One region of the Streptomyces sp. NPDC031365 genome, then DNA from elsewhere that is predicted to be linked to it. Evidence: riboswitches for the same ligand, from Rfam matches in the RefSeq annotation. Region 1 holds a riboswitch; the other holds the start of a gene.
What was found. Region 1 has a riboswitch for cyclic di-AMP ahead of ACZ5C2_RS07815 (M23 family metallopeptidase). Riboswitches for the same ligand answer to the same signal wherever they lie in the genome.
Positions count from the first base shown of each region.

Region 1 (3,529 bases):
CACCCGGAGTACGCCGATGCCCCGTCCGTACGTCCTGCTGTCCGCCGCCGTCTCCCTCGACGGCTATCTGGACGACACCGGCCCCGATCGGCTGCTGCTGTCCAATCCGGCCGACTTCGACCGGGTCGACGAGGTACGGGCATCCGTGGACGCCATCCTGGTCGGCGCCGGCACCCTCCGCGCCGACAACCCCCGGCTGCTGGTCAACTCGCCCGCGCGGCGTGCCGCCCGGCTCGACGCGGGCCGGCCCGAGTACCCGCTCAAGGTCACCGTCAGCGGCTCCGGCGACCTCGACCCGGCGGCGCGGTTCTGGCACACCGGCGGCGAGAAGGTCCTGTACACCACCGACAAGGGTGCCGAGCGGGCCCGCGCCCTCGGTCTCGCCACCGACGTCGTCCCGCTCGGCCCCGAACTCGACTGGAGGCGGCTGCTGGAGCATCTGCACGCCGGGCGCGGAGTGCGGCGGCTCATGGTCGAGGGCGGCGGACGGATCCACACCCAGCTGCTCACCCAGGGCCTCGCCGACGAACTGCAGTTGGTCCTCGCCCCGCTGTTCGTCGGCGACGCGGACGCCCCCCGCCTCTTCGGACCCGGCTCCTACCAGGGAGGCCGGATGCGGCTGGTGGAAACCCGCCCGATCGGCGACGTCGTCCTCATGCGCTACGAGCCCACCGCCCCCGGCACCGGTGTGCTGCCCGCCGCCGCCGACCACCACTGGCTGGCCCTCGCCTGCGAGCTGGCCGCCGCGTGCCCGCCGTCCGACACGGCGTTCAGCGTGGGAGCGGTGGTGGTGGCCGCCGACGGTACGGAGCTGGCGCGCGGCCACTCCCGGGAGGGCGCGGACCCGGTGGTGCACGCGGAGGAGGCCGCGCTCGCCAGGACCGACCCCGCTGATCCCCGCCTCGCCACCGCCACCGTGTACTCCAGCCTGGAGCCCTGCGCCCGGCGTGCGTCCCGGCCGGCGCCCTGTGCCCGGCTGATCCTGGACGCGGGGGTACGGCGGGTGGTCACGGCCTGGCGGGAGCCGGACACCTTCGTGGTGGGGGCCGACGGCAGTGGGCTGCTGGCGGACGGGGGCGCCGTCGTCCTCGTGCTGCCGGAGCACGAGGAGCGTGCCAAGGCGCCGAACGGGCACTTGATCAGTGGCTGAAACCGGGGCCGCCGGTTATGGGTGTGCGGCGCGTCCCGCGGATGGCGTACACTGGTTTCAACGACGCGGGGTGGAGCAGCTCGGTAGCTCGCTGGGCTCATAACCCAGAGGTCGCAGGTTCAAATCCTGTCCCCGCTACTGAAGGCCAAGGGCCGGAATCCGAAAGGGTTCCGGCCCTCGGTGTTTTCCGATGGCCGACGCCATCTTCACGCACGGTGAGCGAGTCGTCCCGCACCGCACAGCAGCTGACGTACCGTCAGGAAATGACGGGGGCCTGAAGGGCGGTCAACTCGCCCGTTTTTTGCCGCTCATGGCGGTTAAGTCCACGCGAGAATCGTTAATGATCAAGAGGAACGGCTTGGAATCCAGCCCTCGCGTCTATTAACGTTCGATAACGCAGCGCGGTCGTCCCAGCCGTCACAGAAGTCGGCTCCGTGCGCACGCGCCGAATCCCGCAAGGGAACCGGGGAACCACCAATTGGGGTGAATCGCGTGGATACCGCCGTGGAAACACGGTTCGTGCCCGCGCGTAGGAGACCTTCCTGCTCCGAACCCGTCAGCTAACCCGGTAGGCGAAGAAGGAAGGAAAGGAGTACGCCCACGTGGCGTCCAACCCGCCTGCCCCCGAAGCTCCGTTCAAGCCGAGCGACGACACCTTCGCCTACGGCGGTGTCCGCCTCGACGAGGGCCCCCTCGAGGAGTGGAACCCCACCGCGGAGTCCCTTCGCCCGGTACGTGGCCGGCACCGCGTCTCCAAGCAGCGCGGCGGAGGACTCGCCCGCAGCTCCACCGTCCTCGGCGTCGGCGTCATAGCCGCGGTCGGCGCCGGTGGCATGGCCACCGCCCAGACCGGCAAGCCGCCGGTCTCGATCTCCATGCCCGACCTCCCCAATGTGGGTTCCCTCATCTCCGACGAGGAAACACCCAAGGGTTCGGCCACCCCTCTCAGCACCCTCGGCATGACCGAGGCCGAGGCCGAGCAGGGCGCCCCCGGTGCCGGCGAGGCGCTGCGCAGCCGGATCATGGCCCAGGTCGAGCAGCAGCAGAGCCAGGCCGAGACCAAGGCCGCCGCGGAGGCCCTCGCCGCTGCCGAGAAGCAGGCCGCCGAGGCCGCCGCCAAGGCGGAGAAGGAGGCCAAGGCCAAGGCGGAGGCCGCCAAGAAGAAGGCGGAGGAGGAAGCCGCGAAGAAGGCCGAGGCCGAGCGCCTCGCCGAGCTGGCCAAGCAGTACACGCTGCCGACCTCCTCGTACACCATCTCCTCGACCTTCGGTCAGGCCGGCGCCTACTGGTCCTCCGGCCAGCACACCGGCCTCGACTTCGCCGCACCCAGCGGCACGCTGATCAAGGCGGTTCACACCGGCACGATCACCTCCGCCGGCTGGGACGGCTCCTACGGCTACAAGACCGTGCTGACCCTCGACGACGGCACCGAGATCTGGTACGCCCACCAGTCGTCCATCAGCGTCAGCGTCGGCCAGAAGGTCAACACCGGCGACGTGATCGGCCGCGTCGGATCCACCGGCAACTCCACCGGGGCCCACCTCCACCTGGAGGTCCACACCGGTGGCTCCTCCTCCGGCATCGACCCGATGGCGTGGCTGCAGGGCAAGGGCCTCAACCCCTGAGCCCTGAGTCCCACCGCCCCTGGAACCCCGGCAGTCCCGACGACGACCCCCCGACGTCAGGGCTGCCGGTCAGGTGTTTCCGGGGCCGTCCGCGGCAGACCCGTCAGGAGCGGTAGGGGTTCGGGTCGGGCACCGGGTACGGATGCCCGTACGGAGGCTGCCCGTACGGAGGCTGCCCATAAGGCGGTTGCCCGTACGGAGGCTGTCCGTACGGAGGCTGCCCGTAAGTCCTCCGCACCGGCCACGGCGCGGAGGCGACCGGAACCGGCGGTGCGGTGAGGCGGGCCGCGTGGTCCAGTGCCGGACGGGCCGCTCCCCGCCGGTGCCACAGCTCCAGCAGCAGCTCCCGTTCGCGGGTCACGAAGTCCGTCCCGGCCCTCCCCAGCCGGCCCCGGTGCCGCAGGAACGCCAGCGACGTCGCGTACGCCTCGTACTGCGCGACCGCGCGCGCCGCCGGTTTCCCGCCGTACCGGCGCGCGTACTGCCGGGCCATGCGCCGCGCGCGCATCGAGCCGAGCGCGAACGGCTCTGCCGGGGTGAGCCAGCCGGCGACCGCGTACGCGGGCAGCTCCGTCCGCACGGTCCGCAGCTCCCGCTGCCGCGTCCACACCACCAGCCAGGTCAGCAGGCCGAACGTCGGCACCATGAACGCCCCGTACACCGCGAAGAAGCCGTACGGACCGAGCGCGGCGGAGCCGTTCCACAGCGCGTGCATGCCCATCGCGAGGAGCAGTCCGCACAGTGGGAGCAGCAC
Region 1 is NZ_JBVIIM010000004.1:14,637-18,165, reverse strand. Features, by position in the region: gene ACZ5C2_RS07825 (dihydrofolate reductase family protein) at 17-1,150, shown strand; tRNA gene ACZ5C2_RS07820 (tRNA-Met) at 1,215-1,288, shown strand; cyclic di-AMP (ydaO/yuaA leader) riboswitch at 1,584-1,740, shown strand; gene ACZ5C2_RS07815 (M23 family metallopeptidase) at 1,753-2,775, shown strand; gene ACZ5C2_RS07810 (PrsW family glutamic-type intramembrane protease) at 2,879-3,529, opposite strand, start outside.

Region 2 (3,529 bases), on a different contig from region 1:
ATGGTGACGCCGGCGGCCTTCCAGGCGGCCTGGGTGAGGCCGGAGCAGTCGTAGGAGCCGGGGCCGGTGGCCCCCCAGACGTACGGCTTGCCGATCTGTGCGCGGGCGAAGGCCAGGGCCTTCTCGGCCTTGGTGGCGTACGAGGAGTCCGTCGATGTCGACGTCGACGGCGGGGTGGTCGAGCCTGCGGACCCTGAGGCGTCTGTGCTGCCGCTCTCCTGTTGAGCGGCGGCCTCTTCCTGGGCCTTCCGCTGCTCCGCCTGCTGCTGTGCGAGCTCGGCGGCCTGGCGGGCGGCCTCTTCCTGCTTCTTCCTCTCGATCGCCGCGAGCCGTGCCTTCTCCTCGGCGGTCAGCTTCGACATCAGCTCACGCGCGTCGGTGAGCTTCTTCTGGACGGTGGCCTTGGCCGTCTTCAGGTCGCCCTGCGACTCGGTGAGCGTCCGGAGGCTCTCCGTGGCCTCCTTGCGCTTCTTCATCGTCTCGGACTGCTGGGTGACGTAGTCGTCGACCGCTTCCTTCTGGCGGCCGGTCACCCGGTCCATCACCTGGCGCTGGTCGAAGACGTCCTGCGGGGTGTCCGCGAGCAGGAAGGTCGCGGTGTCGGGGATGCCCGCGCCGGTCCGGTACTGGGCGGCGGCGAAGGAACCCAGTTCCTCACGTGCGTCGTTGAGCTTCTGGGTGCGCTTGGCCACGTCGTCGAGGAGGGTGTCGACGCGCTTGCGCTGCTTGGTCGTCTTCTCCTTGGCCGCGTTGTACTTCTCGGTGGCCGACTCCGCCTGGCGGTAGAGGTCGTCGACCTTCTTCTCGACCTCCTCCAGACTCGGCTTGTCGTCGTCCGTGGGGACGGCGCCCGCCGTCTGGGAGAGCAGGGCCACGGAGGTCAGGGCGGCCGTGGCGAGGGCCGGGGTTCGTATGCCTGCCACGCGGGTGCCGGGGGTGCGCGACTTGCGGTGCGACGCCAAGGGAGGCGACTCCTTCCACATGCTCCGCCTACCGGGTTAGCTGTCGGGTTCGGGCGGTGCTTCGGAAGGGTTGCCCTACGGCCGCTCCGCGAGGGAGTGGGCCGATTCACCCCAAGGTCTCGGTGGGTCCCCGGCTCCGGCTGCCACGGCGGCAGTGACGGACTCGGCGGAGGCCGCACGGTCCGGCGAGGTTCGCCGGCGGGGGACGAGCGGCCTGCCCGCACCGTAGCCAACTGGTGTGGCACCTGTGAAGGTTGATGGGTGATATGCCCGATACATTTTTGTGACCTCGCGTGGTGGGTGACTCAGGGTGAGGCAACGGTCCTCGAGGGTGCGCGTCCGTGCGGTGACCGGGGACGGGCGCCGTGGCCGCACGAAAACCGGGGGATGTTCCGGGGCGGGCACGGGTTGTCGGTGGGGCACCCTAGACTCGGAGAGCGATGAGCAGCCTCTTTGACGACAGCTTCCTGGCGGACCTCCAGGCCCGGCGGGGCCCCGCGGACGAACCCCCGCCACCACCCGAGGACGATCATGCTCCGGAGACCGTTCCGGACGATCTGTTCGGCGGGAAGTTCGACGTGCCGCCGGACAGGGACGCCTACTACCGCGACGGGGCGCCGCGCCCGGTGATGGACGCCGCCGCACTGCTGGAGGGGCTGAACGACAACCAGCGCGCCGCCGTCGCGCACTCCGGCTCCCCGCTGCTCATCGTGGCCGGCGCCGGTTCCGGCAAGACCCGCGTGCTCACCCACCGCATCGCCCATCTGCTGGCCGAGCGGCACGTCCACCCGGGCCAGATCCTCGCGATCACCTTCACCAACAAGGCCGCGGGCGAGATGAGGGAGCGCGTCGAGCAGCTCGTCGGCCCCCGGGCGGGCGCCATGTGGGTCATGACGTTCCACAGCGCGTGCGTGCGCATCCTGCGCCGCGAGAGCAAGAAGCTCGGCTTCACGTCGTCGTTCTCGATCTACGACGCCGCCGACTCCAAGCGTCTGATGGCCCTGGTCTGCCGCGACCTGGACCTCGACCCCAAGCGCTTCCCGCCGAAGTCCTTCAGCGCCAAGATCAGCAACCTGAAGAACGAGCTGATCGACGAGGAGGACTTCGCCGCGCAGGCCGGTGACGGCTTCGAGAAGACCCTCGCCCAGGCCTACGCGCTCTACCAGTCCCGGCTGCGTGAGGCCAACGCGCTGGACTTCGACGACCTGATCATGACGACGGTCCATCTGCTCCGCGCCTTCCCGGACGTCGCCGAGCACTACCGCCGCCGCTTCCGGCACGTCCTGGTCGACGAGTACCAGGACACCAACCACGCCCAGTACGCCCTGGTCAGAGAACTCGTCGGCACCGCCGAGCATCCTGTCGACGTGCCGCCGGAGGCCGAGATCCCGCCGGCCGAGCTGTGCGTGGTGGGTGACGCCGACCAGTCGATCTACGCCTTCCGCGGCGCGACCATCCGCAACATCCTCCAGTTCGAGGAGGACTACCCGGACGCGACCACGATCCTGCTGGAGCAGAACTACCGCTCCACGCAGACCATCCTGAGCGCGGCCAACGCCGTCATCGAGCGCAACGAGTCGCGCCGCCCCAAGAACCTGTGGACCAACGCCGGCTCGGGCGCGGGGATCACCGGGTACGTCGCGGACACCGAACACGACGAGGCGCAGTTCGTCGCCGACGAGATAGACCGCCTCACGGACGCGGGCGAGGCCAAGGCGGGCGATGTCGCCGTCTTCTACCGCACCAACGCCCAGTCCCGTGTCTTCGAGGAGATCTTCATCCGCGTCGGCCTGCCCTACAAGGTCGTCGGCGGCGTCCGCTTCTACGAGCGCAAGGAGGTCCGGGACGTCCTGGCCTATCTGCGGGTGCTCGCCAACCCCGAGGACTCGGTACCGCTGCGCCGCATCCTCAACGTCCCCAAGCGCGGCATCGGTGACCGCGCGGAGGCCATGATCGACGCCCTCGCCCAGCGCGAGAGGATCAGCTTCCCGCAGGCGCTGAAGCGCGTCGACGAGGCCTACGGCATGGCAGCCCGCTCGTCGAACGCGGTGAAGCGGTTCAACACGCTGATGGAGGACCTCCGTACGGTCGTCGAGTCCGGGGCGGGCCCGGCCACGGTGCTGGAGGCGATCCTCGAACGGACCGGGTACCTCGCGGAGTTGCAGGCGTCCACCGACCCGCAGGACGAGACGCGGATCGAGAACCTTCAGGAACTCGCCGCTGTCGCCCTGGAGTTCGAGCAGGAGCGCGGTGAGGGGGAGTCGGTCGCGCTGTCCGACTTCCTGGAGCGGGTCGCGCTGGTCGCCGACTCCGACCAGATCCCCGACGAGGACGAGGACGGCTCCGGCGTCATCACCCTGATGACCCTGCACACCGCCAAGGGCCTGGAGTTCCCGGTCGTCTTCCTGACCGGCATGGAGGACGGCGTCTTCCCGCACATGCGCGCCCTCGGCCAGGCCAAGGAGCTGGAGGAGGAGCGGCGCCTGGCGTACGTCGGCATCACGCGCGCGCGGGAGCGGTTGTACCTCACCCGGTCGACGCTGCGCAGCGCGTGGGGTCAGCCGTCG
Region 2 is NZ_JBVIIM010000008.1:122,626-126,154, forward strand. Features, by position in the region: gene ACZ5C2_RS15025 (C40 family peptidase) at 1-962, opposite strand, end outside; cyclic di-AMP (ydaO/yuaA leader) riboswitch at 973-1,141, opposite strand; gene pcrA (DNA helicase PcrA) at 1,403-3,529, shown strand, end outside.
Region 2: linked by a shared signal. The riboswitch ahead of ACZ5C2_RS15025 (C40 family peptidase) and the one ahead of ACZ5C2_RS07815 (M23 family metallopeptidase) in region 1 are both predicted to bind cyclic di-AMP.